Regions from separate parts of the Streptomyces sp. NBC_00096 genome, predicted to be linked through region 1. Evidence: riboswitches for the same ligand, from Rfam matches in the RefSeq annotation. Region 1 holds a riboswitch; the other holds the start of a gene.
What was found. Region 1 has a riboswitch for cobalamin ahead of OG904_RS30985 (aldehyde dehydrogenase family protein). Riboswitches for the same ligand answer to the same signal wherever they lie in the genome.
Positions count from the first base shown of each region.

Region 2: another riboswitch for cobalamin. It lies ahead of metE (5-methyltetrahydropteroyltriglutamate--homocysteine S-methyltransferase); the one in region 1 lies ahead of OG904_RS30985 (aldehyde dehydrogenase family protein).

Region 1 is NZ_CP108221.1:6,922,744-6,926,574, forward strand. It holds partial or broken gene mmsA (CoA-acylating methylmalonate-semialdehyde dehydrogenase) at 1-471, opposite strand, end outside; partial or broken gene OG904_RS30980 (IS3 family transposase) at 511-1,747, opposite strand; partial or broken gene OG904_RS30985 (aldehyde dehydrogenase family protein) at 1,822-2,238, opposite strand; cobalamin riboswitch at 2,428-2,614, opposite strand; gene OG904_RS30990 (serine hydrolase domain-containing protein) at 2,838-3,831, shown strand, end outside.
Region 2 is NZ_CP108221.1:259,093-262,923, reverse strand. It holds gene aceB (malate synthase A) at 1-1,096, shown strand, start outside; gene OG904_RS01210 (3-hydroxybutyryl-CoA dehydrogenase) at 1,093-1,977, shown strand; cobalamin riboswitch at 2,126-2,351, shown strand; gene metE (5-methyltetrahydropteroyltriglutamate--homocysteine S-methyltransferase) at 2,525-3,831, shown strand, end outside.

The sequences.
Region 1 (3,831 bases):
CGCGGTCTCCTCGCCGACCGGGACGGCGACGGAGACGGCCATGCAGCGTTCCCCGGCCGAGCCGTACCCGGCGCCGACGAGCGCGTCGACGGCCTGCTCCAGGTCGGCGTCGGGCATCACGATCATGTGGTTCTTGGCGCCGCCGAAGCACTGGGCGCGCTTGCCGTGGGCGGCGGCGGTGGCGTAGACGTGCGCGGCGATCGAGGTCGATCCGACGAAGCCGAGGGCCTGGACGCGGGGGTCCTCGAGGAGGGTGTCGACGGCCTCCTTGCCGCCGTTGACCACATTGAGCACGCCCGGCGGCAGGCCCGCCTCCAGGAAGAGCTCGGCCAGCCGCAGCGGTACCGACGGATCGCGCTCGGAGGGCTTCAGGACGAAGGAGTTCCCGCAGGCCAGGGCTGGGGCGGCCTGCCAGAGGGGGATCATCGCGGGGAAGTTGAAGGGGGTGATCCCGGCAACGACGCCGAGCGGTGGGGCCTTCCCCCAAGAAGGTGGGCACGCGGTTATTGATCACGCGGCGAGGGTGAGTCTAGCGGCGTGGTGTCGGCGTTCGTATTCGTCGGGACTGAGGTGGCCGTTGGCGGAGTGCCTGCGGCGGGTGTTGTAGCGGGTCAGCCAGGCGAAGACGGTTCGGCGGCAGGTGTCGGCATCGCCGTAGTCGGGGTCTCCTTGGAGGGTCTCGCGTTTCAGGGAGGCGTGGAAGCTTTCGCAGGCCGCGTTGTCGGCGCTGGTGCCGACCGCGCCCATGGAACGGGTCACCCCGAGCTGGTCGCAGAGGCTGGCGTAGGCCCGGGAACCGTACTGGGCGCCGTGGTCCGAGTGGAACACGGCGCCGTCCAGGCTGCCGCGGGTCGAGCCGGCCATCCGCAGTGCGTCGGCGACCAGGCCGGTGCGCATGTGGTCGGCGATGGACCAGCCCACGACCTTGCGGCTGAAGCAGTCCAGCACGGTCGCGAGGTAGAGGAACTTCCTCCCGCGAGCGGGAGATAGGTGATGTCGCCCATGTATTTCCGCCCGGGCTCAGGGGCGGTGAAGTCTCGCTGGAACAGGTCTGCGACCGGTGTGGTCGACGGGTCGGGGACGGTGGTGCGGACGCGTCTGCGCAGCCGGATGCCGGTGACGGAGTGCGTCCTCATGACCCGGGCGACCCGCTTCTCGTTGACCACATGCCCCTTCTCGCGGAGCTCGGCGGTCACGCGTGGTGAGCCGTAAGCGCCACCGGACTCGCTGTGGACCTTGCGGATCTCCCCGGCCAGGACCTGGTCATCGCGCTGCCGGGCGGCCCGGGCCTGGGCGCCGGCGAGCCATTTGTAGTAGCTGGACCGGTTGACGTCCAGGACCTGGCAGAGCCGCTTCACCTCATAGGTGGCCCGGTGGTCGTCAACGAACTGGAAGCGGCTGGTCACCAGTTCGTCTCTCCGGCGAAATACTTGGCCGCCTTGCGGAGTATGTCCCGCTCGGTGGCGAGCTTGCGCTCACTGGCCTCGAGCTCGGCCACCCTGGCCTCCAGCCGCCGGACCCGCTCGTCCGGATCACTGGGCGACACCGCCGCCCCGTGGCCGGCGGCCTGCATCACAGCAGCGGCGGTGCCGCCACGGCGTTCGCGGTCCCGCAGTACCCACTCCCGCAGGGTCGCCCGGTTGACGCCCAGGTCAGCGGCGATGCCCTTGTACGTCGCACCGGGCGTGGACTCGTACAGGGCCACTGCATCTGCCTTGAACTCGTCCGAATAGTCCTTCAGAGCCATCGGTGGTCTTCTCGCTTCCTCCGGATCAATCAAGATCCAGTATCAGCGTGTCCACCACTCAGGGGGAGGCCCCGTGTGCGCAGGGAGTGCACTTCGATCCCGGTACTCACGTTGTCGCTGAACTCGCCCTTGAGGAGGTGCGGGATCCCGGCGGCGAACTCGACTACCTCGAGGCCGCGTTGCAGGTCGCCGTGCGCGTCGGCCACGGTCTTGCCGTGCTCGGCCGACAGCAGCCGGGCGAGGGAGTCCCGCTCCCCTTCGATCAGTTGCAGGAAGCGCAGCAGTACGCGCGAGCGGCGCTGGGGGTTCCACTGGCCCCACCCGGCCTGCGCCTCCTCGGCGTTGGCGATGGCGGCCTCGGTGTCGGCGCGCCCGGCGAGCGGGACGCGGGCCTGTACCGAGCCGGTGTTGGGGTCGTACACGTCGGCGAAGAGGCCGGATGTTCCGGTGGCGTGCTTCCCGCCGATGAAATGGGTGAGTTCACGGACCATGGGTGCCTGCTCTCGTCAGGTTGGATCCGGGGATGGCACGGCGCAGCCGCGGACGGACCCGATGGGGCACGCCGCTGGGGAAGGTCGTGAGAACTACGAGCGCGTGGACAGGTGGTGCGCGCGCTCCGCCGGATCACCAGGGTCATGGGTACAAACCGGTGCCATGCGTGTCTGCTCCATCCTCGTGGACAACACGGAACGTTCCGCGGCCGGTATCCTGACTTCCGGATCCCCGCGTGCCGCCCGCCTTCCCGACGGAACCCGTCAGTGGCGTGTGGATGGCAGCACACTCCCCGGTCACAGTGGCGGGACCGTGCCGGTTTCTCACCGGCTTCCCTGCACCGCGGACCTTGTGCCCACGAACATATAGTTGGACGTCCTAGTAAGTCCAGACCCGCTGCCGCAACCGGCGGCCGCGCGCCGCGCCCGGCCCTTCCCTTGTCGACCCGTCCTGCGTAGCTTCGCCGCTACCGGGCGGCACCGTCCGGCGGTACCGACACGGGGGAACGATGAGAGGCATACGCAGAACACGCACCACACACATCACGCAGACCCCACGCATCACGCACACGCCACGCACCACAAGGGGTCGCCTCGCGGTGGCCGCCGCGGCCGTCCTGGTCGCCGCCATGGGCCTGCCGTCCACACCGGCCGCCGCACACGACAGCCACGAACCCCTGCTCTCCGCCATGCGGGCCGAGGCGGGGACCGCCGTCGGCGGCGACGGGATCCCCGGGGTGATCGCCGGCGTCTACAAGGACGGCGTCTCCTGGACCGGTACCGGAGCCACGGACGCGGGAACACCCGTACGCAATCCTGACAGCCCCTTCCGGGCCGGCTCGATCACCAAGACCCTGACCGCGACGACCGTGCTCCAGCTCGTCGCCGAGGGCAAGGTCCGCCTCGAGGACGACGTCTTCGGCCTGCTGGGCCCGGTCCTGAAGACGAACCCGGTCGCGGGCTGCAACACGGGCACCGGGCAGTGCTTCAACCCCCCGCCCGGCAGCCCGCCCATCACCGTGCGGAACCTCCTCCAGCACTCCAGCGGCATCTTCAACTACCTCGGCGACCTGGGGGTGCTGGCGAGCGCGGGCAGCAGCTTCCCCAACCTGCCGGAGTACTCCCCCCAGCAGCTCGTCGACGAAGGCGCCTCCCACGGGCCGCTGTTCGCCCCGGGCGGCGGGATGCACTACAGCAACACCAACTACGTCCTGCTCGGCATGATCATCGAGCGGGTGACCGGGCATCCGTGGGCCGACGAGGTCACCCGCCGGATCATCCAGCCACTCGGCCTCACCCACACCGTGCTCCCCGGGTCCACACCCACCCTGCCGACGCCCCACGACCAGTTCTTCACCAACTACCTGCAGCGGCGCGGGCTGTTCGGCCACCTCTCCGTCCCGGCCGCCGACTGGAACCCCTCCATCGGCGGCGCGGCCGGAGCCGTCGTGTCCACCAGCGGTGACCTGATCACCTTCATCCGCGCACTGGTCGGCGGCCGGCTCCTGCCCCCGGCGCAGCTCGCGCAGATGATGACCGAACTGAACCCCACCGGGGCGGGAGCTCCCTCCACCCCGATCCCCGGCGTCCCCT
Region 2 (3,831 bases), 6.7 Mb from region 1:
CGGCTGGCACCTGACCGAGGAGCACCTGGAGATCGACGGCCGGCCCGTCGCCGCCTCGCTCGTCGACTTCGGCCTGTACTTCTTCCACTGCGCCCGGCGCCAGATCGACGCCGGGCACGGACCGTACTTCTACCTCCCCAAGCTGGAGAACCGGTACGAGGCGCGGCTGTGGAACGACGTCTTCCTGCTCGCCCAGGAACTCCTAGGGATCCCCCGCGGCAGCGTCCGCGCCACCGTCCTCATCGAGACGATCACGGCCGCCTTCGAGATGGAGGAGATCCTCTACGAGCTGCGCGAGCACAGCGCGGGACTCAACGCGGGCCGCTGGGACTACCTGTTCAGCCTGATCAAGACCTTCGGCCACCGGACCGACTTCCAGCTCCCCGACCGGGCGAAGGTCACGATGACCGCCCCGTTCATGCGGGCGTACACCGAACTCCTCGTGCGCACCTGCCACCGGCGCGGTGCCCACGCCATCGGCGGCATGGCGGCCCACGTCCCGAGCCGGGACGCCGAAGCCAACGCCGCGGCCCTCGCCAAGGTGCGCCTGGACAAGGAGTACGAGGCCGAGGCCGGCTCCGACGGTTCCTGGGTCGCCCACCCCGGGCTCGTCCCCGGCTGCCGCGAGGTCTTCGACGGAGTGCTGGGAGAGCGGCCGAACCAGCTGGCGAGGACGCGCGAGGACGTCGAGGTCACGGCCGCCGACCTGCTGTCCGTCCGCCGCATCGCCGCCCCGCCCACCCAGGAGGGCATCCGCTCCAACGTGGCCGTGGCACTGCGCTACTTCGACGCCTGGCTGCGCGGCAGCGGCGCCGTCGCACTGAACGGGCTGATGGAGGACGCCGCCACCGCCGAGATCGCCCGCGTGCAGATCTGGCAATGGCTGCGCCACGACCGGGTGGACCGGGCGACGGTCACCGACCTCCTCGACGCCGAATGCGCTGCCCTGGAGTCCGAGGACCCGCGGGCACTCGCCCTCGAAGCCAGGGAGATCTTCGTGGACACCGCACTCTCGGTCCACCTGCCCGCCTTCTTCACCCCCGAGGCCTACACCCGCCACCTCGTCCGCCGTACCGGCGCGCGGGTGACCGCGTGAGCGCCACCGCGGGCGCGTCCCGCATCCAGCGCGTCGGAGTCGTCGGCGGCGGGCAAATGGGCGCCGGCATCGCCGAGGTGTGCGCCCGCGCCGGAATCGACACCGTCGTCGCCGAGTCGGACGCGGCCGCCGCCCGCGCCGCCGGCGAACGCGTCGCCGTATCCCTGGAACGCGCCGTCCAGCGCGGCAAGCTGGACCGGATCTCCGCCGAGGACGCCCTGGCCCGGCTCGTGTTCACGGGCGACCTGGAAGACCTCGCCGACCGGCAGCTGGTCATCGAGGCCGTCACCGAGAACCCGGACGCCAAGGCGGAGGTCTTCACCGCCCTCGACAAGATCGTCGAGGACCGGGAGGCCGTCCTCGCCACGAACACCTCGGCCATCCCGATCATGCGGCTGGGCATGGCCACCGGCCGCGCGGACCGGGTGGTGGGCCTGCACTTCTTCAACCCCGTACCCGTCCTGCCGCTGGTCGAGGTCGTCTCCTCCCTGCACACCTCGGCGGACACCGTCGCCACCGTGGAGTCCTTCGCCCGCGACGCCCTGGGCAAGACCATGGTCCGCTCCCAGGACCGGGCCGGCTTCGTCGTCAACGCGCTGCTCGTCCCCTACCTCCTCTCGGCCATTCGGATGGCCGAATCCGGGTACGCCAGCGCCGCCGACGTGGACGCCGGGATGGAGCTGGGCTGCGCCCACCCCATGGGGCCGCTCAAGCTCGCCGACCTGATCGGCCTGGACACGGTCGCGGCCATCGCCGAGTCGCTCTACGAGGAGTTCAAGGAACCCCTGTTCGCCCCGCCCCCGCTGCTCCAGCGGATGGTGCAGGCGGGGCTGCTGGGCCGCAAGAGCGGCCGCGGGTTCCACATGTACGGCCGGGCCTGAGGGTCCCGGCAGGTCTCCGGGCAGAGGGTGCGCCGGAGGCGCGCAAGAGCGGTGGGGGCGCGGCGAGTGGTGTCGCCGCACCCCCGCCGTGTCCCATTTCACCGTCCGCCCACCGGACCGCTGTGTCCATTCTCGAGTCCGGCGGCCTAGGGTGGGCCCCGCAGCTGGTTCGCCCCGTCCGCCAGGCGGGATGCGTCGTAAGAGGGAACCCGGTGGAAATCCGGGACTGCCCCGCAGCGGTGAGCGGGAACGACCGCCGTCATACGCACTGGGACCGGAACCGGTCCTGGGAAGCGACGGCCAGTAGGAGCCCGCCGGGAGACCGGCAGGCGTGCCCGCGAGTCCGAAGACCTGCCCGTTGCCCGTGCGCGATCGACCGCGCACGGTTTCCCGGTGACCTCGTGGGCGGGTCGGCGTGCAATGCGGGCGGATCCTCCCGTCGCGTACCCAGACGTACGCGATCCCGGCGGTCCTCCCGTTCCGGCACCCCTTCGCACCCTCGGCCCGTCACCGGGTCCATGGAGACACGCTCGCGAAGGAGAGTTCCGTGACCACCGAGTCCACAGCCGCGCCAGTACGGGCCACCGTGTACGGCTACCCCCGCCAGGGCCAGAACCGCGAACTGAAGAAGGCCGTCGAGGGCTACTGGAAGGGCCGCGTCACCGCCGAAGCCCTCCGGAACACCGCCCGCGAACTGCGCCGCACCAACTGGCGGCAGCTCGCCGAGGCCGGCATCACCGAGGTTCCGACCGGCGACTTCTCCTACTACGACCACGTACTCGACACCACGGTCATGGTCGGCGCGGTACCCGCCCGCCACCGGGCGGCAGCCCGGGCAGGGGCCCTGGACGGGTACTTCGCGATGGCGCGCGGCACACAGGACGTGGCCCCCCTCGAAATGACCAAGTGGTTCGACACCAACTACCACTACCTCGTCCCCGAACTGGGCCCCGACACCGTCTTCACGGCCGACTCCGCCAAGCAGGTCGCCGAACTGAAGGAAGCCCTGGCCCTCGGCCACACCGCCCGGCCGGTCCTGGTCGGCCCGCTGACGTACCTGCTCCTCGCCAAGCCCGCACCGGGCGTCGCCGCCGACTTCGAGCCGCTGACCCTCCTCGACCGGCTGCTGCCGGTCTACGCCCAGGTCCTCGCGGACCTGCGCGCCGCGGGCGCCGCATGGGTCCAGCTGGACGAGCCGGCACTGGTCCAGGACCGCACCCCGGCCGAACTGAACGCCGCCGCCCGCACCTACCGGGAGCTCGGTGCCCTGACCGAGCGCCCCAAGCTGCTCGTCGCCTCGTACTTCGACCGGCTCGGGGAAGCCCTGCCCGTACTGGCGAAGGCCCCCGTGGAGGGCCTCGCCCTCGACTTCACCGGCGCGGCCGAAGCCAACCTGCGCGATCTCGCCGCGGTCGGCGGCCTCCCCGGCAAGCGACTGGTCGCCGGCGTGGTCGACGGCCGCAACATCTGGATCAACGACCACCAGAAGTCGCTGACCACCCTCGGAACGCTCCTCGGTCTCGCCGGCCGGGTCGACGTCGCGGCATCCTGCTCCCTGCTGCACGTCCCGCTCGACGCCGACGCCGAGCGCGACATCGACCCGCAGATCCGCCGCTGGCTCGCCTTCGCCCGCCAGAAGACCACCGAGATCACCACGCTGGCCCGGGGACTGGCCGGGGGCACCGGCTCGATCACCGCCGAACTCGCCGCCAACCGGGCCGACCTGGCCTCCCGCGCCACCTCCGCCATCACCCACGACCCCGCAGTCCGGGCCCGTACCGGGACGATCACCGACGCGGACGGGCGCCGCGCCCAGCCCTACGCCGAGCGCGCCGCCGCCCAGCGAGCCCTCCT